Regions from separate parts of the Kitasatospora sp. NPDC002227 genome, predicted to be linked through region 1. Evidence: riboswitches for the same ligand, from Rfam matches in the RefSeq annotation. Region 1 holds a riboswitch; each other region holds the start of a gene.
The links. A riboswitch is a leader RNA that binds a small molecule or an ion and turns the genes downstream of it on or off. The one in region 1 is predicted to bind cobalamin.
Positions count from the first base shown of each region.

Region 1 (7,625 bases):
GCCGTTCCCCGCGCCCCTGGATAGTGCAACTTACGCGCCACCTCGATGGACGCTGAAAGCGCTGCGCCTCGCCGCCCGGGCCACGGCCGGGTCGGGGTGGACGGAGCTGACGGCCGTCAGGACGGATGCGGCGCGGGGGTGGCCGGACTGGCGGGCCCGGTTGAAGAGGCGGACGGGCTCGCCGGCGGAGGCGCCCTCGACGTGGCCGACCAGCAGTTCCGTTTCGCCGTGGTCGAGGACGGCCGCGGCGGTGTCCACCCAGAGCCAGGCGGCGTCCTCGGCGGTCAGGACGTCGGAGGGCGAGATGCCCTCCTCCTCGGACTGCTCGGCCAGCCAGAGCAGGGCGTAGGGGCGCAGGACGGGGATCTCGACGGCCGCCCGGACGGCCTGCTCGGCGGTGCCGCCGGCGACCCGCAGGGCCTCGAAGGCGAGGCCGCGGCGCAGGGCGTCCTCGCCCTGGGCGGCGTCGAGCAGCTCGGCCACGGCGCGGTCCACCGGGCGGGCGGCGACCCAGGCGCGGTACTCGGCCCGGGCCGGGCCCGGGGTGTAGCGGGCGCAGGCGTCCAGGAGCTCCAGGGCGCTCTGCTCGATGTGGCCGGCCGCCGTCTGGGCGACGGTGCAGATCTCCTCCAGCTTGGCCCGCACGGCCCAGTGGCCCAGCGGGGAGAGCTCGGCGGCCTCGTCCCGGCGGACCACGGCGCCGACGGCCGCCAGGCCGTCCAGCATCCAGTCCAGGACGGCCGCCACGTCGGCGACGGCCGGCGGGGTGTCGACCTGCGGCTCGCGGCAGGTGCCGCGCACGGCGGAGACGGCCGAGGCGGCGTGCGGCACGGGCGAGAGCACCGCGGCGCCGGTGCCGGCGCCGTGGCGGCGCTCGTCCAGGCCCCGGCGGAGCAGCTCGAGCAGCTCGCTGTCGGCCACCGGGCCGGCCACCAGGTGCAGGAAGGAGAGCAGCTGCGGCGCCTGGTCCACGGCCTGCCCGGCGAGCACGGCGAAGACGCCGCGCAGCGGGGCGGGCGGGACGGGGGCGAGCAGCGTCCAGGCGTCGAAGAGTGCGGACCAGCCGCGGACCACGGCCTCGTCGTCGTGCTCCCAGGCGTGCAGGCGCCAGCCGGGGGCGGCGCCGCCGTCCCGGGCCTCCACCAGGCCGACCAGCAGGGCCTGGCCCCACGCCTTGGCGGCGGCGCCGACGGTCATGGCGAGGGCGCGCCCGGCCGCGCGGGCGTCCTCGGGGAGCAGTTCGCCCCGCTTGTCCACGCGCTCCAGCTCGCCCGCCCAGCGGGCGATCCTGACGGCGTCGGCGAGCATCCGCCGGGCCAGCGGAGCGAGCTCCGCGGGGGCGGGGAAGCCGTCCGGCACCGGCACCCGGCCGCGGCCGGGCTTGGCGGGCGTGCGGCGACGGGCCGGGCCGTCGGCCTGGCGGGGGCCGTCGGCACGGCGGGCCGCTCCGGGGAGACGGGTCACCGTCGCACCCGTACCGATCGTCGGCTGGAGCGGGGCATCACGGTCGCGCGGGTTCCGAGACGTCACGCCGTGCAGTCTTCCCCGTGCACCGGCCTTCTGTCACATCCGCCAACCGGCTTCTTTCGGCGCCAAGGCCGAACTGCCGCCGGAGATCGGGCAACACAGCGCAAACCGGGCCCTTGGCTGCCATGTCCACGCCATGAGCTGGTCAGGTTCTCGGTCAGGGCAGCGGGGTTCAGAGCAGCGGGGTGAGGAAGCGGCGCAGGGCCTCGGCGTACGCGTCGGGGTCGGCGTTCCAGAGGGCGGCGTGTTCGGCGTCCGGGACGGGGTGCAGGCTGACGAGCTCCTGGCGGTGGTGGGCGAGGGCGGCGGCGGCCTCGTACGGTGCGGAGGCGTCGGCCGGGCTGTGCAGCAGCAGAGTGGGGACGGTCAGGTCGGCGCCCGAGGCGAGGCGGGCGAAGCCGGCCAGGTCGACCCCGGTGCGGCCCTGGGCCGCGAGGGCGCCGAGCTCGGCGAGGGCGGCGGGCACCCCGGACCGGACAGCGTCCCGGCGGATGCTCGCGGACGGGTCGAGCACCGGCGAGTCGAGGACCAGGCCGGCGATCTTGTCCCGCCAGTCGGAGCGGGCCGCCGTCTGCAGCGCCATGGTCGCGCCCAGCGACCAGCCGTACAGCACGACCCGCCCGGCGCCGCTGTCCAGCGCGAGCCGCAGCGCCGCCTCGACGTCCCGCCACTCGGTCTCACCGAAGTGGCTCAGGCCGTCCGGGGAGGCCGGGGCGCCCTCGTCACCCCGGTAGGTGACGGTGAGGGTCGGCAGGCGCAGCGAGGCGAGGGTGGGGAGGGCCGGGAGGGCCTGCTCACGGCCCGCTCCCGGGCCGTGGACCAGGATCACCCAGGTGCCGCGTACGCCGGGCGTGAGCCAGGCCGGGAGCGGGCCGAGCTCGCCCACGGCGGTGGTCTCGGCGAAGTCCATCGCGAGCGCGGAGGTGGGGTCGCCGAGGAGCACCCGCGGGGTCATCCGCAGCTCCGTGCCGACGGCCAGGGTGCCGGCGTCGGCGCGCTCGAGGCGGCGGGTGACGCCCGCGGCGTCCGAGGCGAGGATCCCGCCGACCACGGCGTGGCCGTCCTCGCCCCACTCCAGCGCGTACCGCCCCGGGCGGGCGGAGTCGGGCGTCCGGGTCAGCGTCACGCGGCCCGGGCCCAGGGCCCGGACCTTCAGCACGGCGGGCGGGCGGACGGACTCCTGCTGGGCGGCGGCCGGGTTGACGGCCCCCTCGGAGAGCTTGCGGCCGAGCAGCAGGATCCCTGCTCCGGCGCCGGCGGCGGCGATGAAGGCGGCGGATTGCCAGCGCATGACGCTCCCTGGGAGTCGCTGGTGACGGACCGTTCGCACTCCATCCCACTACCGGGGGCCGGGGCCCGCCAGCCGGGGCGGCTGTTCAGGGGCCCGCCGGAGCCTCAGACCGGGATGTCGGTGTCGTGGCCCGCGAGGAGCTGCCAGAAGCGGTCGGGGAGCGGGGTGGTGGGGGCGGCGGCGGGGGTGCCCCAGGAGAGCGGGACCTGGTACTCGGACTGGAGGGCGGTCAGGACGGCGGTGAGGGCGGAGCGGGGGGCCGGGACCAGGCGGGCGAGGGGCCCCAGCTGGGCCTGCCAGCGGCCGTCGATGCTGCTGCGCAGGCACTGCTCGAACTCGTCCTGACGTCCGGTCACCCGGACCAGGCTCCGCAGGCCGATCCCGAGCACGTGGGCCAGGGTGTGGGTCTGCTCCTCGTCGCCGGACCAGCGGCCGATGGTCTCGGCCTTCGCGTAGGCCGCGAGCGAGAGCCCGAGCCGCTGGGCCGCCTGCTCCTGGGTGTACTCGCGGGCCACCCGGAAGTCCCGCAGGGTGGCCGGGGCTGCGCCCATCAGCTGGGCGGGCGGGCACCACAGGGCCCGCGCCAGCGCGACGAACTCCTCCTCGCTGGGCCGCAGCTCGCCGTTCTCCCAGCCGAGCACGTGCCCCGGCAGCAGCCGCACCCCGTGCGCCGCCATCCCCTCCGCCACCTGCCCCGGGGTGAGGCCTAGGCCGGCCCGGTGGGCCCGGGCGGCGGCCGGGGAGAAGGGGACGGGCGTGGGGGTGGCAGGAGGAAGCGGTCTGCGTCGCATACCTGGTGACCGTACGGGGGCCCCGCACGGCTCCCACAGCCGCTGAACACACGAACCCCGGCCCGCCGGGGCCCACCCGCCCCTGGCTGATCGCACAACCCTCGAGGGCCGAGCGGGCTCCGGTCTCGGAGATACTGACGGGTCATCGTCCGGCCCGCCGGGTGACCCAGCCCACCGTGACGGTTTGTTGACTCCCGGTCCGGGCGCGTGGTGGGATCTTTCAGCCAAACGGAGGCAAGGAGAGGAAGCCGGTGCGAGTCCGGCGCGGTCCCGCCACTGTCACCGGGCGCACGCGGAAGCGGCCCGGGAGCCAGGAGACTCTCACCTCCGGTTTCGTCGAGCCAGGGCGCGGACCCTGAGTGAGGACACCCGTCACCGTGGCGTACCTACCGCCGACCCCTCCCGCTGTGCGGTGCGCGCGTTGAGGCGGGGCACCGCCTTCGCGCTCGGCAGTGTGGTGGGGTACCTCGCCGACGTCCGTTTCGCCGACCCCAGGCGTGGCCACCCGGTGGCCGTCTTCGGCTCCGCCGCGCACCGGCTCGAGCAGGCCCTCTGGCGTGACCACCGCGGTGTGGGCGCCCTGCACACCGCCGTCTGCGTGGGCGGCGTCGCGGCCGGGGCCGCGCTGGCCGAGCGGGCGCTCGGGCGCCGGAAGGCCGGCCGCGCGCTGTTCGCCGCCGCCGCGACCTGGACGGTGCTCGGCGGCACCTCGCTGACCCGGGAGGCCCGGACCATCGGCGGCCACCTGCGCGCGGGCGACCTGACCGCCGCCCGGGAGCGCCTGCCGCACCTGTGCGGGCGGGACCCGAGCGGCCTGGACGAGGCGCAGATCGCGCGGGCCGTGGTCGAGTCGGTCGCGGAGAACACCGCCGACGCCGTGGTCAACGCGCTGATCTGGGGCGCGCTGGCCGGGGCGCCCGGCCTGCTGGCCTTCCGGGCCGTCAACACGCTGGACGCGATGGTCGGCCACCGCTCCCCCCGCCACCTGCGCTTCGGCTGGGCCGCCGCCCGCCTGGACGACGTGGCCGGCTGGCCCGGCGCCCGGCTCACCGCGCTGCTCGCCTGCGCCGCCGCGCCTTCGCCGGGCACCGCCTGGAAGGTCTGGCGCCGGGACGGCTCCTCCCACCCGAGCCCCAACGCCGGCCAGGCCGAGTCGGCCTTCGCGGGCGCGCTGGGCGTCCGCCTCGGCGGCACCCTGCAGTACGGCGAACGCGTGGAGCACCGGCCGGTGCTCGGCGGGGAGCTGCGGCCGGTGACGGTGGACGACGTGGAGCGGGCCTGTCAGCTCTCCCGCCGGGTGGGGGCGCTGGCGCTCGGTGTGACGGCGGTGGCTGCCGCGATGCTTAGGAGGAACAAGGGATGAGCGGCGCACTGCTGGTGGCGGGGACGACCTCGGACGCCGGGAAGAGCGTGGTGACGGCGGGCATCTGCCGCTGGCTGGCCCGGCAGGGGGTGCGGGTCGCGCCGTTCAAGGCGCAGAACATGTCGCTCAACTCCTTCGTGACGGCCGACGGCGCCGAGATCGGCCGCGCCCAGGCGATGCAGGCGGCGGCGGCCCGGATCGAGCCCGAGGCGGCGATGAACCCGGTGCTGCTCAAGCCCGGGGCGGACGGCCGCAGCCAGGTGGTGCTGCTCGGCAAGGCCGTCGCCGAGGTCGGCGCGCTGGACTACCGCGAGCGCAAGCCCGTCCTGCTCGAGCGCGCCCTGGAGTGCCTGGCCGACCTGCGGTCCCGGTACGAGGTGGTGGTCTGCGAGGGCGCCGGCTCCCCCGCCGAGATCAACCTGCGGGACCGGGACATCGCCAACATGGGCCTGGCGGTCGCCGCGAAGCTGCCCGTGGTGGTGGTCGGGGACATCGACCGGGGCGGGGTCTTCGCCGCGATGTACGGCACCCTGGCGCTGCTCTCCCCCGAGGACCAGCGGCACGTGGCCGGCTGGTTCGTCAACAAGTTCCGGGGCGACACCCGGCTCTTGGCCCCCGGGCTCGACATGCTGCACCAGCTGACGGGCCGTCCGGTGATCGGCACCCTGCCGATGCTGTCGGGCCTGTGGCTGGACGCCGAGGACTCGCTCGACCTGACCACGGTGGTCGACCGGGGCCTGGTCCAGGGCCCGTTCGGCGCCGACGTGCTGCGGGTGGCCGTGGTGCGGCTGCCGAGGCTCTCCAACTTCACCGACCTGGACGCCCTGGCCCAGGAGCCCGGTGTGCTGCTGCGCTGGGCCACCCGGCCCGAGGAGCTGGCCGACGCCGACCTGGTCGTGCTGCCCGGCTCCCGGGCCACCGTGGCGGACCTGGCCTGGCTGCGCGAGCGCGGCCTGGAGGCGCCGCTGCTCGCCCGGGCCGCCGAGGGGCGGCCGGTGCTCGGGGTCTGCGGCGGGTACCAGATGCTGGCTCAGGAGATCGTGGACCAGGTCGAGTCCAAGGCCGGGCGGGTGCCCGGGCTCGGGCTGCTGCCGACCCGGGTCGAGTTCGGCCGGGAGAAGGTCCTCGCCCGGCCGGTCGGCGAGGCGTACGGCGAGCGGGTGGAGGGGTACGAGATCCACCACGGGGTGGTGGCCGTGGAGGGCGGTTCTCCGTTCCTGGACGGCTGCCGGGAGGGGGCGGTGTGGGGCACCACCTGGCACGGCGCGCTGGAGAACGACGGCTTCCGCCGGGCCTTCCTGCGCGAGGTCGCCGAGCTGGCCGGCCGGGCCTTCGTCCCCGCGCCGGACACCTGCTTCGCCGCCGCCCGCGAGGAGCGCCTGGACCGCCTCGGCGACCTGATCGAGGAGCACGCCGACACCGACGCGCTGTGGAAGCTGATCGAGGGCGGGGTGCCCGCCGAGGGGCTGCCGTTCGTACCGCCGGGCGCGCCCCGGCCTCAGGAGAGCTGAATGACTGACGTCCGATACCCGTTCACCGCGATCGTCGGCATGGCCGACCTGCGGCTCGGGCTGCTGCTCAACGCGGTCTCCCCCGCCGTGGGCGGGGTGCTGGTGCGCGGTGAGAAGGGCACCGCGAAGTCGACCATGGTGCGCGCGCTCGCCGGGCTGCTGCCCGAGATCGCGACCGTCACCGGCTGCCGGTTCGCCTGCGACCCCGCCGGGGCGGACCCGCAGTGCCCGGACGGGCCGCACGCCGCCGCCTCCGGCACCGACCGGCCGGCCCACCTGGTGGAGCTGCCGGTCGGCGTCACCGAGGACCGGATCGTCGGCTCGCTCGACCTGGAGCGGGCACTCGCCGAGGGCGTCAAGGCGTACGAGCCCGGGCTGCTCGCCAAGGCGCACCGGGGTGTGCTCTACATCGACGAGGTGAACCTGCTGCAGGACCACGTGGTGGACCTGCTGCTCGACGCCGCCGCTATGGGCCGCTCGTACGTCGAGCGCGAGGGCGTCTCGGTGCGGCACGCCGCGCGCTTCCTGCTGGTCGGCACCATGAACCCCGAGGAGGGCGAGCTGCGGCCTCAGCTGCTCGACCGCTTCGGCCTGACCGTCGAGATCGCCGCCACCCGGGAGCCGGGCGAGCGGGCCGAGGTGGTGCGGCGACGGCTCTCGTACGACGCCGACCCCGCTTCGTTCGCGGCCGCGTACCAGGCCGAGGAGGAGGCGCTGGCCGGGCGGATCACCACCGCTCGCGCGCTGCTGCCGCAGGTCGAGCTGACGGACCAGGCGCTGCGGCAGATCACCGCCGTCTGCGCGGCCTTCGAGGTGGACGGGCTGCGGGCGGACATCGTGATGGCCCGCACCGCCGTCGCGCTGGCCGCCTGGAACGGGCGGCTCGAGGTGCTCGAGGAGGACGTCCGCAAGGCCGCGCAGCTGGCGCTGCCGCACCGGCGGCGGCGCAACCCCTTCGACGCGCCAGGGCTGGACGAGGAGCAGCTGGACCGGACGCTGGCCGAGCACGCCGCTTCGGACGACTCCGCCGACGACGCGGCCCCGGAGGGCAGCGACCCTTTTGACCGAGCGGGGTCGGGGGAGGACGGCCCCGGCCCCGAAGGTCCTGACGGCCCGGAGGGCGGCGACGACGGCCCGGACGG
Region 1 covers NZ_JBEOWY010000005.1:99,818-107,442, forward strand. The annotation lists gene ABT095_RS06530 (hypothetical protein) at 31-1,530, opposite strand; gene ABT095_RS06535 (alpha/beta hydrolase family protein) at 1,700-2,818, opposite strand; gene ABT095_RS06540 (helix-turn-helix domain-containing protein) at 2,923-3,609, opposite strand; cobalamin riboswitch at 3,804-3,949, shown strand; gene ABT095_RS06545 (cobalamin biosynthesis protein) at 4,031-4,972, shown strand; gene ABT095_RS06550 (cobyric acid synthase) at 4,969-6,483, shown strand; gene ABT095_RS06555 (putative cobaltochelatase) at 6,484-7,625, shown strand, end outside.

Region 2 (7,625 bases), on a different contig from region 1:
CCGCAACTGCTCCACCAGCCTCTGGCGCTCCGACGGCACCCGCCTGGGCCCCGAGCAGTGGAACGCCGTGGACCACCTCTAGGACGCCGTCCCGAAGGTGCGGCGGTAGGCCTGGGGGGTGGTGCCGAGCCAGCGGGTGAAGTGGTGGCGCAGGGTGGCGGCGTTGCCGAAGCCGCTGCGGGCGGCGACCGAGTCGACCGGCTCGGTGGTGCCCTCGAGGAGGCGCTGGGCGTGCAGCAGGCGCTGGTTGGTGAGCCAGCGGTGCGGGGTGGTGCCGGTCTCCTGCTGGAAGCGCCGGGCGAAGGTCCGGGGGGACATGTGCGCCCGGGCGGCGAGCTGGTCCACCGTCAGCTCCTCGTCCAGGTGGTGGCGCAGCCACTCGAGCAGGCCGCCCAGCGAGTCCGCCGAGCACTCCGGCAGCGGGCGGGCTACGAACTGGGCCTGCCCGCCGTCCCGGTGCGGGGCCACCACCATCCGCCGGGCGATCCCCCGGGCCACCTCGGCCCCCTGCAGCTTGCGCACCAGGTGCAGGCAGGCGTCGATCCCGGCCGCCGTCCCGGCGGAGGTGATGACCGGGTCCTCGTCCACGTAGAGCACGTCCGGCTCGACCGTGGTGGCGGGGTACAGCGCGGCCATCCTGTCGGCGTGCCGCCAGTGCGTGGTGGAGCGGCGCCCGTCGAGCAGCCCGGCGGCGCCGAGCAGGTAGGAGCCGTTGCAGATCGACAGCACCCGGGAGCCGCGCGCCACCACGGCCCGCAGGGCCGCCAGGAGCGGCTCGGGGTAGCTCTCCCGGATGCCGGTGGCGGCGGCGATGACCAGATCGGCCTCGGCGAGGCGCTCGACCCCGTACGGCACGTCCACGCTGAAGCCGGCGTGGGTGCGCAGCAGCCCGGGCCGGTCGGAGGCGAGCGCGAAGTCGTACACCGGCAGCCCGTCGTCGCTGCGGTCCAGGCCGAAGACCTCGCAGGCCACCCCCAGCTCGAAGGGGTGCACCGGCTCGAGCACCACGGCGACCACGTTCTTCAGCGCGGGGTTCAGCGGGGGGTTCGGCATGGGCCCAGGATGCCACTGGCAGGATATCGATGCAATCGGTCATTCCTGCCACTCGTCCGGATCCGCGCCACGGACGAGGCTGGAGGCATGACCTCGATCACGCAGTTCCTGCCCCTGCTCGCCGTCCTCGCCGGCTTCGGCCTCCTCGGCACCCTGGTCGGCCGCGACGTCGACCGCCTGGCCCGGCTCGGCCGGGACAACCGGCACCGCCCGACGGGCTACCCGACGGAGTCGAACACATCTTCGGGCACAATGTCCGGATGGACATCGTCATCCGCCCGGCCCGCGAGGAGGACCTCGAGGGCGCCGGAGCCGTCACCGTCGAGGCGTTCGTCGGCGATGGCCACACCGACCCCGACAGCCCGTACGTCGAGCTCCTCCGGGACGCCCGCCGCCGCCTCGCGGAGGCCGAGCTGTTCGTCGCCGTCGACGGCGCCGGCCACGTGCTCGGCTGTGTGACCTTCGCCTCCGGCGGCACCGAATGGGCGGACATCGCCGAGCCGCACGAGGGCGAGATCCGGATGCTCGCGGTGGGCTCGGCGGCCCGCGGGAGAGGCGTCGGCGAGGCCCTGGTCCGGGCCTCGATCGCCCGCTCCCGGGAGCTCGGACTGACCGCCATGGCCTTCTCCACCCGGCCCTCGATGACGGCCGCACACCGGCTCTACGAGCGGGTCGGCTTCCGCCGGACCCCCGAGCGGGACTGGGCCCCGCGCCCCGGGATCGACCTGCTCACGTACGGTCTGACCTTCGACGATCCGGTGATCTGACGGGCCGTACGGTGGCTCCGAGCTACCAGCCGACCACGACACGCGGCACTACATCTGGGGTCGCATCCGACCTCCGCCACAACATGTATGCTCACTCTCGCTGTCGAAGCAGGGGAACCCAGTGAAAGTCCGGGACTGCCCCGCAGCGGTGAGCTGCGCACCCCTACGGGCGCGCCGTAAGTCCGATGACCTGCCGACGGTGTGCACACGGCTTCCCCGCAGGCGCCTTGCAGCACTGAGTCACGTCCGGGCCTCGCGGGCGGGCCGGGGGGTCTGAAACGCGCGCGCTCGAACGAGCGCGCCGCGCCGCGTTCCCCTGTGCCCAGGCGGCCCTGGCGACCACGTCGTTCCGCCGCCGCCAGGAGAGCGCCTTGACCATCGCAGCAGTTGCCCTGCCGTCCCAGGGTTCCGCCGATCACGACCAGACCGACCCCGGTGCTGCGCTCCTGCGGCTGCTGACCGACCGCAGTGTCGACCTCCCCCAGGTGGACCCCGGCCACGTCGCCGCCGCCGCCCTGCGCGGCCGCCACGCGGGCTCCGACTTCGCCGAGCTGCGCTCTCTGGCCGTCGAGGCCGCCGCCTCGATGATCGCCGAGGACCCGCAGTACTCGAAGCTGGCCGCCCGCCTGCTCGCCCTGGAGATCGCCGACGAGGCCGTGAGCCAGGGCGCCGTCTCCTTCTCCGCCTCGATCGCCGTCGGCCACGCCGAGGGCCTGATCGGCGACACCACCGCCGCCTTCGTCGCCAAGCACGCCGACAGCCTGGACGAGCTGATCGACCAGCGGGGCGACGACCGCTTCGAGTACTTCGGCCTGCGCACCGTGCAGTCCCGCTACCTGCTGCGCCACCCGATCACCCGCAAGGTGATCGAGACCCCGCAGCACTTCCTGCTCCGCGTCGCCTCGGGCCTGGCCGTCGGCGACTCCGAGACGGCCGTCCGCGAGGTCGCCGAGCTGTACGCGCTGATGAGCGCGCTCTCCTACCTGCCCTCCTCGCCGACGCTGTTCAACTCCGGCACCAAGCACCCGCAGATGTCCAGCTGCTACCTGCTGGACTCCCCGCTGGACAACCTGGACTCGATCTACTCGCGCTACGCGCAGATCGCCCGCCTGTCCAAGCACGCCGGCGGCATCGGCCTGTCCTACAGCCGCATCCGCTCGCGCGGCTCGCTGATCCGCGGCACCAACGGCAAGTCCAACGGCATCGTGCCGTTCCTGCGCACCCTCGACTCCTCGGTCGCCGCCGTCAACCAGGGCGGCCGCCGCAAGGGCGCGGCCTGCGTCTACCTGGAGACCTGGCACGCGGACATCGAGGAGTTCCTCGAGCTGCGCGACAACACGGGCGAGGAGGCGCGGCGCACCCACAACCTGAACCTCGCCCACTGGATCCCGGACGAGTTCATGCGCCGCGTGAACGCCAACACCGACTGGTCGCTGTTCTCCCCGGCCGACGTGCCCGAGCTGGTCGACCTCTGGGGCGCCGACTTCGACGCCGCGTACCTGAAGGCAGAGGCCGAGGGCAAGGCCGTCCGCACCATCCCGGCGCAGACCCTGTACGCCCGGATGATGCGCACCCTGGCGCAGACCGGCAACGGCTGGATGACCTTCAAGGACGCCTCCAACCGCGCCGCCAACCAGACCGCCGTGCCCGGCCGCACCGTGCACTCCTCCAACCTGTGCACCGAGATCCTCGAGGTCACCGACGACTCCGAGACGGCCGTCTGCAACCTCGGCTCGGTCAACCTCGGCGCCCACGTCGCCGCCGGCGCCACCGCCGCCGACCTGCTGGGCGCGATGGACTGGGAGCGCCTGGACGCCACCGTCCGCACCGCCGTCACCTTCCTCGACCGCGTGGTGGACATCAACTTCTACCCGACCCCCGAGGCCGGCGCGTCCAACTCGCGCTGGCGCCCGGTGGGCCTGGGCGTGATGGGCCTGCAGGACGTCTTCTTCAAGCTCCGCCTGGACTTCGACTCCGCCGAGGCCAAGCAGCTCTCCACCCTGATCGCCGAGCGCATCATGCTGACCGCCTACGAGCGCTCCAGCGAGCTCGCCGAGCAGTTCGGGCAGCACCCGGCCTACGCCGAGACCCGCGCCGCCCGCGGCCAGCTGCACATCGACCACTTCGACACCGCTCCGGCCTGGGCCGACCGCTGGGACGCCCTGCGCACGAAGATCGCCGAGACCGGCCTGCGCAACTCCCTGCTGCTCGCCATCGCGCCGACCGCGACGATCGCCTCGATCGCCGGTGTGTACGAGTGCATCGAGCCGCAGGTCTCCAACCTGTTCAAGCGCGAGACCCTCTCCGGCGAGTTCCTCCAGGTCAACCCGTACCTGGTCGCCGAGCTCAAGGAGCTGGGCGTCTGGGACGCGCAGACCCGCGACGCGCTGCGCGACTCCAACGGCTCGGTCCAGGACCTCAACTGGCTGCCCGCCGAGGTCCGCTCGCTCTACCGCACCGCCTGGGAGCTGCCGCAGCGCGCCCTGATCGACCTGGCCGCCGCCCGGCAGCCGTACATCGACCAGAGCCAGTCGCTCAACCTCTTCATGGCCGCCCCGACCATCGGCAAGCTCAGCTCGATGTACGCGTACGCCTGGAAGGTCGGTCTGAAGACCACCTACTACCTGCGCTCGCGCCCGGCCACCCGGATCGCCCAGGCCGCCTCGGGCACCGCCCGCGCCGCCGCGCCCGTGCCGGTCAACACCCCGACCATGACCCCGGAGGAGGAGGCAGCGCTCGCCTGCTCCCTGGAGAACCCCGAGTCCTGCGAGGCCTGCCAGTAATGCCGAACGACGACCGCAAGATGCTGCTCGACCCCGGTTTCGAGCTGACCCTGCGCCCGATGCGCTACCCGTCGTTCTACGACCGGTACCGTGACGCGATCAAGAACACCTGGACCGTCGAGGAGGTGGACCTGCACTCCGACGTCGCCGACCTCGCCAAGCTCAGCGAGGGCGAGCGGCACATGATCGGCCGGCTGGTCGCCTTCTTCGCGACCGGTGACTCGATCGTCGCCAACAACGTGGTGCTGAGCCTCTACAAGCACATCAACTCGCCCGAGGCCCGGCTCTACCTGTCCCGGCAGCTGTTCGAGGAGGCCGTGCACGTCCAGTTCTACCTGACGCTGCTCGACACCTACCTGCCCGACCCGGACGACCGCGCGGCGGCCTTCGCGGCGGTGGAGAACATCCCCTCCATCCACCAGAAGGCGCAGTTCTGCTTCAAGTACATGAACGCCGTCGACCACCTCGACTCGCTGCAGTCGAAGGACGACCGGCGCGCGTTCCTGCTCAACCTGATCTGCTTCGCCGCCTGCGTCGAGGGCCTGTTCTTCTACGGCGCCTTCGCCTACGTGTACTGGTTCCGCTCGCGCGGCCTGCTGCACGGCCTGGCCACCGGTACCAACTGGGTCTTCCGGGACGAGTCCATGCACATGGACTTCGCCTTCTCCGTCGTGGACACCGTCCGCGAGGAGGAGCCGGACCTCTTCGACGAGGAGATGGCCAAGCAGGTCACCGAGATGCTGGAGGAGGCCGTCGAGGCCGAGCTCCAGTTCGCCCAGGACCTGTGCGGTGAGGGCCTGCCCGGCATGAACACCGCGTCCATGCGCGAGTACCTCCAGGCCGTCGCCGACCAGCGCCTGGCCCGCCTCGGGATGCCGATCCGCTACGGCTCGACCAACCCGTTCGGCTTCATGGAGCTCCAGAACGTCCAGGAGCTGACCAACTTCTTCGAGCGCCGCGTCTCCGCCTACCAGGTGGCCGTCGAGGGCTCCGTCGCCTTCGACGACGACTTCTAGAGCGCCCGTGCGAAAGGGGGGCCCGAACCGGGCCCCCCTTTCGTCGTACCGTCAGGCGTTCGGGACGGTGGCGTACTTCGCGGTGCCCTCGGCCATCTGCTTCAGGGCGTCCTTGCGGTCGCGCTTGGAGAGCTTGTCGATGTAGAGGAAGCCGAAGAGGTGGTCGGTCTCGTGCTGGAGGCAGCGGGCGAAGAAGCCGGTGCCCTCGACGCGGACCGGGTTGCCGTGCTTGTCGACGCCGGTGACGGCGGCGTAGTCCGGGCGGGGGAGCTCGGCGTAGGCGGTGGGGACGGAGAGGCAGCCCTCGTTGCCGTCGTCCAGCTGGCGGCGGCGGTCGGCCGGGAAGGGCTCGAGCACCGGGTTGATCACGTGGCCGATGTGGCGGACGTTGTCGTCGTCCGGGCAGTCGTAGACGAAGACCTTGGCGTCCACGCCGATCTGGTTGGCCGCGAGGCCCACGCCCTCGGCGGCGTACATCGACTGGAACATGTCGTCGATCAGCTCGGAGAGCGCCTCGTCGAAGACGGTGACGGTCTGGCACTCGCGGTGCAGGACGGGGTTGCCGACCACCGTGATCGGGCGGGCGGTGCCCTTCGAGAGGTCCGGCAGCTCGCCGACGACCTTCTGCTCGCCGGTCTCGTGCTCGTGGTCCGAGTGGTCGTGCCCGTCGTGGTCGTGGTCGTGGGTGTGCTGGTCGGCCATCGTTGGTGTTCGCTTTCCTGACGTCTCCGAGATGTACCGCTCAAGGGTACGGCCCCAGGACGATCACCGGCCCTTACTTCAGCACACCTCTTCCAAGTCCCGGTAGGCCCGGGTGGCCGGGGAGAGGGTGACCCAGCGGTCGAGCAGGGTCCGCACCAGCGAGGCCGGCGCGGCGATCCCGCACTCCCGCTCGGCCAGCCAGGACAGCCCGCTGCTGCCGCTCAGGTGGCTCAGGTGGCCGGGGTGCGCGGCGTCGCCGTCGTCGTGCGGGTCGTGGTGCGCGGTGTTGCCGTCGTCGGTGGCCATCCGGCTCTCCGAGCAGGCCCGGCAGAGCAGCCGCACCGAGGCCGTCCAGTCCTCCGCCGCGTACCCGGCGTCCGCCACCAGGCGCTCCAGCGCGTCCCGGTCCCCCGCCGTGGCGGCCTGCAGCAGCACCACGTAGGTGGGCACCGGCGAGGGCGCCCACAGCTCGATCTCGTCGAAGACGGGGTAGGCGACCCCGTCGGCCACCCGCTCGCCGTGCGGGGCGCCGTCGTGCAGCACCACCTCGCCCCAGCGGCGGCCGGAGGAGGGCAGCGGGATGGAGAGCACCTCGATCCGGGCCGGGTCCAGGCGTCTGCCCCAGACCACCTCGGACTCGCCGTCCGGGGAGAGCCGCACCGGCGTGGTGCCGAGGTCAAGCTCGACCGGCCCGGCGGGCGGGCCGGGCGGGAGCTTCAGCCCGAAGGCCTGCCAGGCCCGCCGGGCCAGCGCCCAGTCCTGCAGCGCGGTCGCGGTGATGCCGAGGTTCCACCAGTCCGGGGCGCCGTGCTCGCGGTCGAGCAGCGCGACGGCCCGCAGCCCGGCGGTACGGGCCTGGTCCCAGTCCCGGCGGAACTTGTGCAGCAGGGCCAGGTTGAACCAGGAGTCGGAGAGCCAGGGCTCCAGGTCCGCGGCCATCACGAGCAGCGCCCCGGCGTCCTCGTAGCGGCCGTCACCGATCAGCGTGAAGGCGCGGTCGGTCGTCTGCCGCCAGGTGGCCGACGGCCGGTGCCGTGTGCGGTGGAAGATCCTCACGTTCCGTCCCTGCCGTAGTCGTCCGCCGGTAGCCGTGCCGGTGGTCGGGTGCGCCCCGCCTCCGGTGTTCCACGCTATGACCGCATCCAACCACGGCGCCCCTTGAGCGCGCTTCTCGCGCCGACTTTCGCGTCTTGCACCGGTACTTTCGGGTCTTGGCCCGCCGGCGCGGGCCCGCTCCGCCCGAGAAGGGCGAGCACGCGCGGGTCGTACCCGGCCGCGCCGTCCGCCCGCAGCCGCTCGAGCGC
Region 2 covers NZ_JBEOWY010000002.1:32,664-40,288, forward strand. The annotation lists gene ABT095_RS02060 (histidine phosphatase family protein) at 1-82, shown strand, start outside; gene ABT095_RS02065 (helix-turn-helix domain-containing protein) at 79-1,053, opposite strand; gene ABT095_RS02070 (hypothetical protein) at 1,093-1,260, opposite strand; gene ABT095_RS02075 (GNAT family N-acetyltransferase) at 1,314-1,820, shown strand; cobalamin riboswitch at 1,902-2,032, shown strand; gene ABT095_RS02080 (ribonucleoside-diphosphate reductase subunit alpha) at 2,192-4,603, shown strand; gene ABT095_RS02085 (ribonucleotide-diphosphate reductase subunit beta) at 4,603-5,619, shown strand; gene def (peptide deformylase) at 5,671-6,321, opposite strand; gene ABT095_RS02095 (tetratricopeptide repeat protein) at 6,400-7,377, opposite strand; gene ABT095_RS02100 (HD domain-containing protein) at 7,452-7,625, opposite strand, start outside.
Region 2: another riboswitch for cobalamin. It lies ahead of ABT095_RS02080 (ribonucleoside-diphosphate reductase subunit alpha); the one in region 1 lies ahead of ABT095_RS06545 (cobalamin biosynthesis protein).

Region 3 (7,625 bases), on a different contig from region 1:
CCAGTGCAGCACCCGGGCCTGCGCCTCCAGCCGCCCGCCCGGCGCCTCCACCACGCACCGGAAGGTGAACGCCCCGTACCCGGCCCCCACCAGCATCCGCCGGAAGATCTCCGCCCCCTGCTGGTACGCCTGCCGGACGTCCTGCGGCTGCCGCTCCTGCGCCCCGCCGAGCAGCCCGCCCTCGAGCAGCAGGTCGGCGTGGAGCAGCGTGAGCCCGTTCTCCCGGGCCCGGACCAGCCGGGGCACGAAGTCCCCGGCCAGCTCCTCGCCCTGGTACGGCAGCAGCTGGGTCTGCAGCGCCGGGTTGACCAGGTAACGGTCCCGCGCGGCCGGCTCGGCCGGGTCGAGTCCGTGCAGCAGGCAGAACTCCGCGAAGTCCTGCGGATGGAACATCCGCGCCTGCACCACCCCGAACGTCCGCTCCGCCTCGGCGAGCAGCACGGCGGTGTCCAGCAGGTAGCTGTCGTAGTCCGCCGCGTCGGTCAGCGTCCAGGCCCGGGCCCGCTCGAAGTCCTCCGCGCTGGTCAGGATGCCGGTCAGGAAGGCCTGGTCCTCGCGTCGACGGGCACCGGCGGGGCCGGCGCAGCGGGTGGTACGGGGGTTGCGGCCGTTGCGGGGCATCGGTGGCTCCTGGTGCTGGAGGTGGTACGGGGGGCGGCTGCGCCGCTGCCCCCTTCCTCCCCAGTCCACCGCCTCGCACACGCACCTGATGTCACAGCTGGGTAACCGAGGGTGACGAACAGCTGCCCGAGGGCGGGTCAGCCGCGCGGCGCCCGGGCCAGCTGGCGGGACTGCGCGACCAGGCGGCCGGTGGAGTCCCAGATCTCCGCGTCCTCCTCGAAGTACCCGTCAGCGAGGTTGCGGGTGGCGTGGCTGACGAGCAGCCAGCCCGGCGCGGGCTTGGCCCGCAGATGGACCGTCAGCTCGATGGTCGGCGCCCAGCCGGGCAGGCCGAGGTCGAAGGTGACCGGCGGGAGCGCGTCGGCGACCAGGAGCAGGCTGAGCGGGTCGGGCTCGCGCCCGTCGGCCAGCTTGAACCAGCCCTGGATGCGGCCCTCGCCCGAGGGCGCGCCGAGCGCCCAGCCGACGGTGGCCGGGTCGAGCCGCAGGTCGAAGCGCTCGAGCAGGGCGGCCTGCTCGATGAACTGCTTGGGCGCGTGCTCGACGCCGATGCACTGCTCCGGCAGCGGCATCTTCGGCGGGGTGGCGCTGGTGCGGATCTCGCCGCCTCGGCCGGCCAGGTCGCCGTAGGTGGCCAGCACCCGCAGCCGCTCCTCGCCGCCCTGGCGCAGCACTGCGGTGCCGGTCGACAGGCTCTTGCCGGTGCGCACCAGCTCGGTCTCCACGGTGGCCGGGCCGGCCACCGAGGCGGAGAGGTAGTAGCCGCTGATCGAGACCGGGTCGGGGTGCCCGTCCTCGCCGTGCCGCTGCGAGAGCGCATGGCCGGCCACCGCGAGCAGCAGCCCGCCGTTGATGCCGCCGCCGATCTGCCAGCCCGGGTCGAGCTCACCCTCGAAGTGCCCCGGCGCGGTCGGGGTGAGGGCAATGCCCCGGTCGAACTCGCTGCGGATCACGGTGGTCATGGGTGGTACGCCCTTCGCTCCAGGGATGTTACCGGTCGGTAGCCAACATACGCCAGCACCTTCCCAACCGGAACACACAGCCGGAACACGCGGCTGGAGCACAGCTGGAACACGCGAAGGCCGCCGGACCGAGCGGTCCGGCGGCCTTCGACGAAGGAGGGGCGTTCAGGCCCGGCGGATGGAGGGCTTGAGCTCCATGAACCGCGCCAGCAGGCCGTTGACGAAGGCCGGGGAGTCGTCCGTGGAGAACTCCTTGGCGATCTCGACGGCCTCGTCCAGGACGACCGCGTCCGGCGTGCCGTCCTCCCAGATCAGCTCGTACGCGCCCAGGCGCAGCACGTTCCGGTCCACGATCGGCATCCGGTCCAGCGTCCAGCCGACCGCGTACTGCGCGATGAGCTCGTCGATCCGACGCGCGTGCTGGCAATAGCCCTCGATCAGCTGCATGGTGTACTCGCCCACCTGCGGCGTGCCCTCGTCCGGCTTCGGGTCGCGCGCGCGGCCCACCCAGTCAGCGAGTACCCGCTGCGGGTCGACGTTACGGTGGTCGGCCTCGAAGAGGATCTGGAAGGCCCGGGTACGAGCCTTGCTACGTGCGGATGACACGATTACTTGACCCGGCCCAGGTAGCTGCCGTCGCGGGTGTCGACCTTGATCTTCTCGCCGGTGACGATGAAGAGCGGGACGGCGATCTCGGCGCCGGTCTCCAGGGTGGCCGGCTTGGAGCCACCGGTGGAGCGGTCGCCCTGGACACCCGGCTCGGTGTGGGAGATGACCAGCTCGACGGAGGCCGGGAGCTCGATGTAGATGGCGGCGCCCTCGTACATCGCGACCAGGGCCTCGAAGCCCTCGAGGAGGTACTTGGCGGCGTCGCCGACGACGGCGGGCTCGATCGTGATCTGGTCGTAGGTGTCCGTGTCCATGAACACGAAGTTCTCGCCGTCCTTGTAGGAGAACTGCATCCCACGCTTGTCGACGTTCGCGGTCTCGACCTTGGTGCCGGCGTTGAAGGTCTTGTCGACCACCTTGCCGGTCAGGACCTCCTTGAGCTTCGTGCGCACGAAGGCCGGGCCCTTACCGGGCTTGACGTGCTGGAACTCGACGACGGACCACAGCTTGCCGCCCTCCAGCTTGAGGACCATGCCGTTCTTGAGATCGTTCGTGGAAGCCACGGGCGCACTTACTCCTGGATATAGCTGTCAAGGAACCAAGGGGTTGCGGCCTGCTCCCCGCCGGGGCGGTTCACAGGGCGAGGAGCTCCTTGGTGGTAATGGTGAGCAGCTCGGGCCCGCCCTCTTCGAGAGGGCGCACCACGAGGGTGTCCTCGATCCGGACCCCGCCCTTGCCCGGGATGTGCACCCCGGGGCCGACGGTTACCGGCACGCGATTGTCCAGTTTACCCATGTCCGCGGGCCCCAGACGCGGCGCCTCCCGGATCTCGAGCCCGATCCCGTGGCCGAGTGGGTGTACGGAGCTCTCGCCATGGCCCGCGGCCTGGAGGATCTCGCGGGCCGCCTGGTCCGGCGCGTGCTGCGCGACCCCGGGGCCGAGCGCCTCGCGGGCGGCCCGCTGGGCCCGGAACACCAGCCGGTGCAGTTCGACCTGCCAGGGCGCGGGGGCCGCGCCGATCACGAAGGTGCGCGCGGTGGAGACGCCGTAGCCCCGGTACTGCGCGCCGAGCACCACGGTCAGGAAGTCGCCCTCCTCCACCCGGCGGTCGGTCGGCTGGTGGGCCTCCTGGCCGGAGTGGCTGCCGGTGCCGACCGAGACCGGGAAGGCCGCCCGGTCGGCGCCGTGGTCGATCATCCGGCGCTCCAGCTCCATCGCCAGGTGCCGCTCGGTGCGGCCGACCAGGATCGACTCCAGGAGCTCGCTCAGCGCCTGGTCGGCGATCTCCGCCGCGATCCGCAGATCGGCGATCTCGTGCTCGTCCTTGACCACCCGCAGCCGCTCGACGGCCGCCCCGAGGTCCTTCAACCGGACCCCTTCGGCCAGCCCGGCCACCTGCCGGTGCCGCAGCACGGTGAGGTCGTGCTCCTCCACCGCGAGGTCGCGCACCCCCAGCCGGGCGGCCGCCTCGGCGGCGGCCAGCGCGGTGTCCTGCCCGCCGCCCACCGGCAGCCGGGAGGCGTCCGGGTCGACCAGGTGCTCCCCGGTGTCGTCCGGCGGCAGGTCGTCGGGCAGGGCGAGCAGGGCGCGCTCCCTGGTCAGCAGCAGCGTGGCACCGCAGGGGGCGCAGCCGGTGAGGTAGCGGACGTTGGCGGCACGCGTGATCAGCGAGGCGTCCGCCCCGAGGGCACTGCAGTGCTCGCGCAGCCGCTCACGCCGGACCGCGTACGCATCAGCCATGCTCCCGAGCGTACGGAGGGTGGCGGCACCCCGCCTGTCAGGCGCGTCCCTCCTTGGCCTTGGCGGACCACCGGTGGTCGACCTTGGCCAGCTTCCAGTACCCGATCGCGATCGCCCAGACCACCACGAACAGGCCGACGATCGCGAAGCCCACGTTGTCCAGGCTCAGCTCGGAGATCCAACCCGTCACCGGGTCGGTCAGGTCGAACTTGTCGTGCGCCACGGTGACCAGTTCGATGGTGCCGATCACGAAGGCCACCGCGATGGAGAGGCCGGTGATGGTGAGGTTGTAGTAGACCTTGCGGACGGGGTTGGAGAAGGCCCACTGGTAGGCGAAGTTCATGAACGTGCCGTCCAGGGTGTCGAACAGGCTCATCCCCGAGGCGAACAGCAGCGGCAGGCAGACGATCGCGTACCAGGGCAGCCCGGCGGCGGCGCCCGAACCGGCCATCACCATCAGGGTCACCTCGGTCGCGGTGTCGAAGCCGAGGCCGAGCAGCATCCCGACGGGGTACATCTGGCCCGGGCGGGTGATCGAGCGGGTGGCGCGGCCGAGGATACGGTTCATGAAGCCGCGCGAGTTGAGGTGGCGCTCCAGCTCGGTCTCGTCGTACTCGCCGGACCGCATCGCGCGGTAGACCCGCAGGATGCCGGTCAGCGCGGCCAGGTTGAGCGCGGCGATCAGGTAGAGGAAGGCACCGGAGGTGGTGGTGCCGATCATCCCGAGCACCTTGTGGGTGGTGGACTCGTCGTCCATCAGGGTGCCCGCGAGCGCGGCGCCGCCGGCGACCAGACCGGCCATCACCACGACCATGCTGGAGTGGCCGAGGGCGAACCAGAAGCCGACCGAGACCGGGCGCTTGCCGTCGGCCATCAGCTTTCTGGTGGTGTTGTCGATCACGGCTATGTGGTCGGCGTCGAAGGCGTGCCGCATGCCCAGGGTGTAGGCCGTGATGCCGAGGCCGACGCCGAAGACCTGGGTGCCGACCTTGTAGTTGGCCGGGACGACCAGGAAGAACAGGGTGCCGAAGGCGGCCACGTGCATGGCCAGGATGACCAGCATCAGGCCCGTGGTACGGACGGTGTCCTCACGCTTCCAGCGGAAGCCGGTCTCGGTGGGCGCCGCCGTCGGGGCAGCACTGATTTCAGGCAGGGTCATCTGCGGTCACGCTCCAGCACCTCGTGGATCAACTCGTGAAGTGCCGTGGCCGGTCTCCTGGCTTACGGGTCGACGCACCCGCACCTGGCCTTCCCGGACGGTTGGCGTCCAGTGGCCTCCGTGCTGTTCGCACGGAGACGGTGCGGGTACTACCCGATCACAGTGGCGAGGGCCGCTCCGGACTGGGACCTTGATGGTCCGTCACCGGTCTTCCCGAGCACCACGGCGTGGAACACCGTAGGGGTGACCCGCCACCACCTGCAAGCCTGCACACCTGCGCAGGTGTTGCAGATCACCTGCCCCGGCGTGCGCCGGGCGCTGGGGTCCGTCCGGCGGGACACGTCGGATGGCGTGCCCCGGCGGCGACCGCCCGGCGGGACCCGCCGGACAGACCCCGGATGAGAGAATCTCCGGCATGCACCTCGTCCCCGCCGACCGCGCGAACCACCGGACCATCGACGGCCACCGCGTCTGCGAGGCCATCGCCGCCATCGGTGATGCCGAGCACGTCCAAGCCTGGGCCGAACGCTTCTCCCTGCTGGCCGATCCCGGGCGCCTCTCGCTGCTCCTCGCCCTGCACGAGACCGGCCCGCTGGCCGTCTCCGACCTCGCCGTCGCCACCGGCATGAAGGACCCGGCCGTCTCCCAGGCCCTGCGCCTGCTCCGCGCCGGCGGTCTGGTCACCGGCGACCGGGACGGCCGGATCGTCCGCTACCGCCTGATCGACCCGGCCGTCGCCGAGGTGCTCGCCCACGGCGTCCTCGGCTACCGGGAATGAATGTTCATTCCAGCCGACGCCGGGGTCCTCGCCCCCGGCGCCCCGGCTGCTGGGAATGAACATTCATTCCGCCCGTCGCCAAGGCCCTCGCCCGCACGGCACCCCGGGCCATCCGGAATGAACATTCATTCCGCCATTCCACCCGACGCTAAATGCTTCGTCAGACCACCCGCCCGCTCCGTACGGTGATCCGATGCAGACCGTTGAGCTGACCTGCGATCCCGTGTTCGACGCCGCCGTCCGTGAGGTCTGGCAGCAGCTGGACGAAGGCGGCGTGGCCAGCCTGGCCCGGAACACCCACCCGACCCACCGGCCGCACCTGACCCTCGCCGCCTGCGGGAGCGTCCCGGTGGCCGCGCTGGCCCGGGTGGACGAGCTGATCGCGGAGGCCCTGCCGCTGCCGGTGCGGCTCACCGGGCTGCTCTCGTTCAGCGCGCGCAGCCGCCGCCGGGTGCTGTCCTGGTCGGTCGTGCCCGGTTACGAGCTGGTGCGCCTGCACCACCGGATCTGGCAGGAGCTGGCCGAGGCCGCCCAGCCCGGCTCAGCCCAGCCCAGCCCCTACTACCTGCCCGGCCGCTGGTCCCCGCACCTGGGCCTCACCCGGCGGCTCGAACCCGCCGAGCTCGCCCTGGCCCACCACCTGCTGGGCCGGCTGCCCGACCTCACCGGCAGCTTCGACGCCGCCCGCAGCTACGACACCTGCACCGGCCTCACCACGCCGCTGGGCGCGGCGCCGCCAGCAGTCCGTCCAGCGAGCGCTTGAACGCCGCCACAAAAGCCTTCCGAGTCCCGTCCCCCACCAGCTCCAGCGACAGGTACGGGTTGAGGTCCTCCAGCTCCACCAGCAGCAGCTCGCCCTCCCGCGTGCGGCAGGCGTCGACCCGCTGGATGCCGTGCGACAGCCCGTTCCACGCCACGAACCGGCGGGCGAAGGCGAGGTCGGCGCCCGTCGGCGCGTACGGCTCCAGCCGCCAGCGGGCCTCCTGGTCCGGGGCGTACAGGGCGTACTGGAACTCCTGGTCCACGAAGTAGAACGAGACCTCGTACGTGAAGTCGATCCTCGGCTGCACCAGCATCCCGGTCACCTCCCGGGCGCCCTTCGCGACCACCTCCAGGCCGATCGAGTCGGCCCCCTGCACCGGCTTCACCACGTACTCGGGCACCTCCGGCAGGCCCGCCCAGCTGCCCTCGGCGGTCGGGATCACCGGGTACCCGGCGGCGGTGAGCTCGAGCAGGTACCGCTTGCCCGCCATGTCGGCCTTGCCGTCCAGCGGGTTGTAGACGCGTATCCGCTCCCGGCGGGCCCGCGCCACGAACTCCACGTACGCCGCCCGGTGGTGCAGCACCGGCCCGCTGTTGCGGATCACCACCGCGTCCGCCCCGGCCATCCGCCCGGCCACCTCCGTCGGGTGGCAGGGCTCGACCGTGAAGTCGGCGCGCAGCTGCTCGATCAGCCACCGGTCCTCGGCACCGTAGTCACGGCCCTTGGCGGGGTAGTCGAAGTCGGTGACGTACAGCAGGCTGGCTCGTGACATGCGTGGACCCTAACGCTGCTGGCAGCGGGGGCACCAGAACAGATTCCGGGCCGCGTGCTCCTCCGTCCGGACCTCGGTGCCGCAGACCAGGCAGGGCATGGCGGCCCGGCGGTAAACGTAGACCTCGCCGCCGTGGTCGTCCACCCGGGGCGGGCGGCCCATCGCCTCGGGGGTGTGCTCGGGGCGGACGGTGTCGATCCGGCCGGCGCCGACGCCGTCGT
Region 3 covers NZ_JBEOWY010000034.1:19,446-27,070, reverse strand. The annotation lists gene ABT095_RS26190 (DUF8829 domain-containing protein) at 1-621, opposite strand, end outside; gene ABT095_RS26185 (thioesterase family protein) at 759-1,583, opposite strand; gene nusB (transcription antitermination factor NusB) at 1,749-2,189, opposite strand; gene efp (elongation factor P) at 2,192-2,755, opposite strand; gene ABT095_RS26170 (aminopeptidase P family protein) at 2,826-3,932, opposite strand; gene nicT (Nickel transporter NicT) at 3,970-5,091, opposite strand; cobalamin riboswitch at 5,122-5,331, opposite strand; gene ABT095_RS26160 (ArsR/SmtB family transcription factor) at 5,507-5,869, shown strand; gene ABT095_RS26155 (2'-5' RNA ligase family protein) at 6,063-6,632, shown strand; gene ABT095_RS26150 (ATP-grasp domain-containing protein) at 6,580-7,404, opposite strand; gene ABT095_RS26145 (Fpg/Nei family DNA glycosylase) at 7,414-7,625, opposite strand, start outside.
Region 3: another riboswitch for cobalamin. It lies ahead of nicT (Nickel transporter NicT); the one in region 1 lies ahead of ABT095_RS06545 (cobalamin biosynthesis protein).

Region 4 (7,625 bases), on a different contig from region 1:
CCTCGGTCAGGGTGCGGGTGCGGACCGTCTCCGGGCGGGTCGAGTCACCGATGTACGCGGCCGGGGCCTTGCCGGTGAGCGCGCGCACGGTGGCGACCATGCCGCCGTGGTACTGGAAGTAGTCGTCCGAGTCGGCGATGTCGTGCTCGCGGGTGTCGGTGTTCTTGGCCGCCACCGTGATCCGCTTGTACGCCGTCTCCATCTCCTCGCGGGCCGGGCGGCCGCCGAGGTCACGGCCGTAGGCGTAGCCGCCCCAGACCGAGTAGACCTCGGCGAGGTCGGCGTCGGTGCGCCAGTCCCGGCTGTCGATCAGCTGGAGCAGACCGGCGCCGTAGGTGCCCGGGCGGGAGCCGAAGACGCGGACGGTGGCCTTGCGCTCGTCGCCGTGCACCGCGAGGTCGGCCTGGACGTGGGCGCGGACGTAGTTGTCCGCGTCCGCCTCCTCCTGGCGGGCGGCCAGCCGGACGGCGTCGTCCAGCAGGGCGACCACGTGCGGGAAGGCGTCCCGGAAGAAGCCCGAGATGCGCAGCGTGACGTCGATCCGGGGGCGGCCCAGCTCGGCGAGCGGGATCGGCTCCAGGCCGGTGACCCGGCGGGAGGCGTCGTCCCAGACCGGGCGGACGCCCAGCAGGGCGAAGGCCTCGGCGATGTCGTCACCAGCGGTGCGCATCGCGCTGGTGCCCCAGAGCGAGAGGCCGACGCTGGGCGGGTAGGCGCCGTCGTTGTCGGCGCGGTAGCGCTCGATCAGGGAGTCCGCCAGCGCCTGGCCGGTCTCCCAGGCGAGGCGGCTGGGCACGGCCTTCGGGTCGACGGAGTAGAAGTTGCGGCCGGTCGGCAGCACGTTGACCAGCCCGCGCAGCGGGGAGCCGGACGGGCCGGCCGGGACGAAGCCGCCGTTCAGCGCGTGCAGCACGGCGTCCAGCTCGTCGGTGGTCCTGGCGAGACGGGGGACGACCTGGGTGGCGGCGAAGGCGAGGACGTTCTTGACGTCCTGGCCCAGGCCCTCCGCGACCTTCTCGACCGCCTCGGGGGCCCAGTCCAGGGCCTCCATCGCCTCGACCAGCTCACGGGCCTTGGCCTCGGCCGCGTCGGTGGCGCCGAGGGTGAGCGCCGCCTCGTCCAGGCCGAGCGCCTCGCGCAGACCCGGCAGGGCGCTGACGCCGCCCCAGATCTGGCGGGCGCGCAGGATGGCAAGGACGATGTTGACCCGGTCGGTGCCGGCCGGGGCCTGGCCGAGCACGTGCAGGCCGTCGCGGATCTGCACGTCCTTGATCTCGCAGAGCCAGCCGTCGACGTGCAGCAGGAAGTCGTCGAAGCCGTCGTCCTCGGGCCGCTCGTCCAGACCGAGGTCGTGGTCGAGCTTGGCGGCCTGGATCAGCGTCCAGATCTGGGCGCGGATCGCGGGCAGCTTGGCCGGGTCCATCGCCGCGATGTTGGAGTGCTCGTCCAGCAGCTGCTCCAGGCGGGCGATGTCGCCGTAGGAGTCGGCGCGGGCCATCGGCGGCACCAGGTGGTCGACCAGGGTCGCGTGGGCGCGGCGCTTGGCCTGGGTGCCCTCGCCCGGGTCGTTGACCAGGAAGGGGTAGACCAGGGGGAGGTCGCCGAGCACGGCGTCCGGTCCGCACTCGGCGGAGAGGGCGGCGGTCTTGCCGGGCAGCCACTCGAGGTTGCCGTGCTTGCCGAGGTGGATCACGGCGTGGGCGCCGAAGCCGTTGTCCTCCTGAGCCGCCGCGATCCAGCGGTAGGCGGCCAGGTAGTGGTGGCTCGGGGGCAGGTCCGGGTCGTGGTAGATCGCGACCGGGTTCTCGCCGAAGCCGCGCGGCGGCTGGATGAGGACCAGCAGGTTGCCCGAGCGGATCGCGGCGAGCACGATGTCGCCGTCCGGGTTCTGCGAGCGGTCCACGTACAGCTCGCCAGGGGCCGGGCCCCAGTGCTCCTCGACCTGCTCGCGCAGGCCGGCCGGGAGGGTGGCGTACCAGCGGCGGTAGTCGGCGGCGGGGATGCGGACGGGGTTGCGGGCGAGCTGCTCCTCCGTCAGCCAGTCCTGGTCGTAGCCGCCGGCCGCGATCAGGGCGTGGATGAGGGCGTCACCTTCGTGGCCGGAGTCGGTGTCGCTGTCGACGTCCAGGCCCGGGAGGTCGGTGCCGAGGTCCATGCCCTCCTCGCGCAGGCGGTGGAGGAGACGGATCGCGCTGGCCGGGGTGTCCAGGCCGACGGCGTTGCCGACCCGGGCGTGCTTGGTCGGGTACGCGGAGAGCACCAGCGCGAGGCGGCGCTCGGCGGCCGGGGTGTGGCGCAGCCGGGCGTGCGCGACGGCGATGCCGGCGACGCGGGCGGCCCGCTCGGGGTCGGCCGCGTAGACGGTCAGGCCGTCCTCGTCCAGCTCCTTGAAGGAGAACGGGACGGTGATCAGGCGGCCGTCGAACTCGGGGACGGCGACCTGGGTCGCGGTGTCGAGCGGGGAGAGGCCGTCGTCGCTGGCCTCCCACTGCTCGCGGGACCAGGTCAGGCAGAGCGCCTGCAGGATCGGGCGGTCCAGGGCGGCCAGCGCGCCCGCGTCCCAGGCCTCCTCGTCGCCGCCGGCCTGGGCGTCGGCGGGCTTGGTGCCGCCCGCCGCGAGGACGGTGGTGATGATCGCATCGGTGCCGGCCAGCTCGGCGAGGAGCTCGGGGGCGGCGCCGCGCAGGGAGGAGCAGTAGAGCGGCTTCGGGCGGGCGCCCTGGGCCTCGAGGGCCTGGCAGAGCGTCTCGACGAAGCCGGTGTTGCCGCTCATGTGGTGGGCGCGGTAGTAGAGGACGGCCACGCTCGGGCCGCTCTCGTTGGCCTCGGTGCGCTCCAGCGGGCCCCACTCGGGGGCGGAGGCCGGGGCGGCGAAGCCGTGGCCGGTGAGCAGCACGGTGTCGGAGAGGAAGGCGCCGAGCTCGGCCAGGTTGGCCGGGCCGCCGTGCGCGAGGTAGGCGTGCGCCTCGGCGGCGATGCCGGCGGGCACGGTGGAGAGCTCCATCAGCTGGGCGTCCGGGGCCTGCTCACCCGTCAGCACGATCACCGGGCGCGGGCCCGCGAGCAGCGCGTCCAGCCCCTCCTGCCAGGCGCGGCGGCCGCCGAGCAGGCGGACCACCACCAGCTCGGTGCCGTCGAGGAGCCCGGGGAGCTCCTCGGGGGAGAGCCGGGCCGGGTTGCCCAGGCGGAAGCCGACCGGGCCCTGCGAGGCGCGGGCGCTCAGCAGGTCGGTGTCGGAGGTGGAGAGCAGCAGGATCATGCGGAGGGCCTCCCGGCCAGGTTGTGGATGCCCCAGGCGGGGGGACGGAGCGGTGAGTACGCGCTGCGGGCTGCGGCGTGGAGCTTGGACTGCTCAGGGCAACCGGAGCGGGGACGAGCGGGACGATGCGCGCAACCGGGTACGGCGATGGGCGGCTGGGCGCGCCTGCTGTTGATGAGCAGAGCCCCGCGCCCCCGGGGTTGACGCCCCAGCACAGGCATGGTCGGGCCTTCCTCGGGGTCCGCGCCCCGTGGGGTGAGTCGAGGACGGCAGGAGTTCCTGACTTCCTCGGCCAGTGAGCCGAGGTCACAGTGGCGGGACCGCACCGGTTTTGCACCGGTTTCCTCCGTGAAGCGCCGTCGCTGGCGTGGGCGGCCGCGAGGGACGCCCGGCAGCATCGTACGGGGTGCCAGGTGACGGGGACAGAGCGCCCGGTGACCGGTGTGATCCACACAGCAGCTGTGCCCGGGCGGATCGTGGGTATGCTCGCGGCCATGTCACCCCGACCCTCCGCCACCGAACCGGGCCCCGGCCGCCCCGGCCGGGCGCAGTCGGACGCCTGCCCGGGCGCCCTGCGGCTGCACGCCGCCGACGACGGCGCCCTCGCCCGGGTCCGGATACCGGGAGGGTTGCTGACGTCCCGGCAGGCGCTCGCGCTCGCGGACGCGGCGGACGAGCTCGGCGACGGCGCGCTGGAGACCACCTCGCGGGGCAACGTCCAACTCCGGGGGCTGGCCGCCGATTCGGGGCTGGAGCTCGGGCGGCGGCTGCGGTCCGCCGGGCTGCTGCCCTCGGACACCCACGAGCGGGTACGGAACATCGTGGCCTCGCCGGCCGCCGGCTTGGACGGGCTCGGGTACGCGGACGTCCAGGGGTGGGTGCGGGCGCTGGACGCGGCGCTGTGTGCGTCGGCGGCTGCCGCCGGGCTGTCGGGGAAGTTCCTGTTCGCGCTGGACGACGGGCGGGGGGACGTCGCGGCGCTGGACGCCGATGTGACGTTGATCGCAGTGGCGGGCGGGGGCGCGCTGCTGCGCCTCGGGCGGGCTCGGACCGCGCGTGCTGTCGCGGCCGGGGGCGAGGTCGCGGCGGCGGTCGCGGCGGCGGTGGAGTTCCTGGCGGTGGCAGGCGGGGCCTGGCACGTGCGGGAGGTTTCTGCTCTGGACGCGGGGAGCGAACCGCTGCCGGGGTTCGGGGCGCCGCTGGACATCGGTGTGCTGGGCGGCGCGGCTGTCTGCGTCGGGCTGAGGTTCGGGCGGGTGACGGCTGCGCAGTGGCGGTTGCTGGCTTCGGTGGGGGACGGACTGCGCGTGACGCCGTGGCGGTCGGTGGTGGTGCCCGGGGCGGGTGCTTCGGCACTGCCGGAGCTGGCGGTGGCCGGGCTGCGGACCGAGGCGGAGTCCGCCTGGGCCGGGGCGAGTGCGTGCACCGGGCTGCCCGGGTGCGGCAAGTCGCTCGCCGACGTGCGGCGGGACGCCGCCGCGGCGCTGGACTCGACGGCGGCCGGCGGACTGCCGGTCCACTGGTCCGGCTGCGAGCGCAGGTGCGGGCACCCGTCGGGTGCCTGGGTGGACGTACTGGCGACCGGACCCGAGCGGTACCGGATCTCCCTGGCTGGGGACACGAGTGTTGTCGAAGTGACGAGAGAGCAGATGGCCACGGCGGTGGCCGAGGCCCGGAGGACGAAGTGATCGAGTACGAGAAGGACGGCGCCGAGATCTACCGGCAGTCCTTTGCCACCATCCGGGCCGAGGCCGACCTCGCTGGCATGCCCGAGGACGTCGCCCGGGTCGCGGTGCGGATGATCCACGCCTGCGGCATGACCGACCTGGTCGAGGACCTGGCCTTCTCGCCCCGCGCGGTGGCTGACGCGCGCGCCGCGCTGCTGGCCGGAGCGCCGATCCTGTGCGACGTCTCGATGGTCGCCAGCGGTGTCACCCGCAAGCGCCTGCCCGCCGACAACGAGGTGGTCTGCACCCTCTCCGACCCGTCGGTGCCCGCGCTGGCCAAGGAGATGGGCAACACCCGCAGCGCCGCCGCGATGGAGCTCTGGCTGCCCAAGCTGGCAGGGGCGGTGGTGGCGGTCGGCAACGCGCCGACCTCGCTGTTCCGCCTGCTGGAGATGATCGCGGCCGGTGCGCCGCGCCCGGCCGCCGTGATCGGCGTGCCGGTGGGCTTCATCGGCGCGGCCGAGTCCAAGGACGCCCTGGCCGCAAACAAGCTGGGCCTGGAGTACCTGGTGGTCCGGGGCCGCCGGGGCGGCAGCGCGATGGCGGCTGCCGCGATCAACGCGATTGCGAGTGAAGAAGAGTGACGGATCGTCAGACCGACGCGACGGAGCGTCGGCTCGGCCGCCTGTACGGCGTGGGCCTCGGCCCGGGTGACCCGGAGCTGGTGACGGTCAAGGCCGCCGGGCTCATCGCCAAGGCGGACGTGATCGCGTACCACAGCGCCCGGCACGGCCGCTCGATCGCCCGGTCGATAGCCGAGCACTATCTGACGGGCAGTCAGATCGAGGAGAAGCTGGTCTACCCGATCACGGTCGAGACCACCGACCATCCCGGCGGCTACCGGGGCGCGCTGGACGACTTCTACGAGGAGGCCTCCGCCCGCCTGGCTGCCCACCTGGACGCGGGCCGTGACGTGGTGGTGCTGGCCGAGGGCGACCCGCTCTTCTACGGCTCGTACCAGCACATGCACAAGCGCCTCGCGCACCGGTACCCGACCGAGGTCGTGCCCGGTGTCACCTCGGTGAGCGCCGCCGCCGCTCGGCTGGGCAAGCCGCTGGTGGAGGCCGAGGAGGTGCTCACGATCATCCCGGGCACCCTGCCCGAGGAGGAGCTGACGGCCCGGCTGGCCGCCACCGACTCCGCCGTGGTGATGAAGCTCGGCCGCACCTTCCCCACCGTGAAGCGCGCGCTGGAGCGCTCGGGCCGCCTGGCTGAGGCGCAGTACGTCGAGCGGGCCTTCATGCCGGGGGAGCGGACGGCTCCGCTGGCCGAGGTGGACGAGGAGGGCGTGCCGTACTTCTCGGTCGCCGTGCTGCCCAGTCGGGTGGCGCAGCTGGACTCCGACGGGCAGCCGTACGACGGCAGTCCGGTGGCTTCTGACGGCGTCGGTGAGGTCGTGGTGGTCGGCACCGGCCCGGCCGGGCCGCTGTGGCTCACGCCGGAAGCGCGCGGCGCGCTGGCGCGGGCCACCGATCTGGTCGGCTACACGACGTACATCGACCGGGTGCCGGTGCGGCCGGGCCAGCTGCGGCACGGCTCGGACAACAAGGTCGAGGCCGAGCGGGCCGAGTTCGCGCTCGATCTGGCCCGGCGCGGCCGCAAGGTCGCCGTGGTCTCCTCGGGTGACCCGGGTGTCTTCGCCATGGCCACCGCCGTGCTCGAGGCGGCCTGCGCCGATCCGTACCGCTCGGTGCCGGTGCGGATCCTGCCCGGCATGACGGCCGCGCACGCCGCCGCCTCGCGGGCAGGCGCGCCGCTGGGCCACGACTACGCGACGGTCTCGCTCTCGGACCGGCTCAAGCCCTGGGAGGTGGTGGCCAAGCGCCTGCGCGCGGCGGCCGAGGCCGACCTGGTGCTCGCGCTCTACAACCCGGGCTCGCAGAGCCGCACCACCCAGGTGGGGCTGACCAAGGAACTGCTGCTCGAGTACCGCGCCGCCGACACCCCCGTGGTGATGGCCCGCGACGTGGGCGGCCCGACGGAGCGGGTGCGCACCGTTCGGCTCGGCGACCTCGACCCGGCGCAGGTCGACATGCGGACCATCCTGCTGATCGGCTCCTCGCAGACCCAGGCCGTCGCCCGCGACAACGGCACCGAGGTGGTCTGGACGCCGCGGCGCTACCCGGAGGCGTAGCCCGTGGGCGTGAGGGACTGACCTCAGGCAGTCCCTCACGCCCCGCTCCAGCGGACGTGGAAGTCGGTGGGCAGCGCGCTCAAGGCGGCCAGCTCGGCGGCGAGTCCGGGTGCGGCCTCCTCGAGCGGGCGGCCGTCCACCAGTGGGGCGGAGCGGTAGATCTTGCGCAGGGAGAAGTCCCAGCCGGTGCTCTCCTCGGGGGCGAGCCCGAGCGTCACCGCCAGGCGGTGCGGCTCGTACCGGATCAGGTGGCTCTCGGCCCGGGTGGCCGGGCAGGCCTCGAACGCGGACCAGAGCTGGTGGTCGGTCAGCCGGGCGAGCCGGGCCGGCGTGAGTGTGCCGCCGTCGAGCAGTCGCCCGGCCAGGCGGCGGACCACGGAGACCGGGCCCGCGTTGTCCCAGGAGGTGTGCAGCCGGGCCTCCGCGCGGACCAGGGCGACGAGTACGGCGGCCGTGCGAGGGTCCGTCGATACCGCCGAGTCGGTGAGGTCGAGCCGGCTCAACA
Region 4 covers NZ_JBEOWY010000001.1:55,982-63,606, forward strand. The annotation lists gene cobN (cobaltochelatase subunit CobN) at 1-3,259, opposite strand, end outside; cobalamin riboswitch at 3,511-3,635, opposite strand; gene ABT095_RS00240 (ferredoxin-like domain-containing protein) at 3,742-4,947, shown strand; gene ABT095_RS00245 (precorrin-8X methylmutase) at 4,944-5,570, shown strand; gene ABT095_RS00250 (precorrin-2 C(20)-methyltransferase) at 5,567-7,120, shown strand; gene ABT095_RS00255 (HD domain-containing protein) at 7,156-7,625, opposite strand, start outside.
Region 4: another riboswitch for cobalamin. It lies ahead of cobN (cobaltochelatase subunit CobN); the one in region 1 lies ahead of ABT095_RS06545 (cobalamin biosynthesis protein).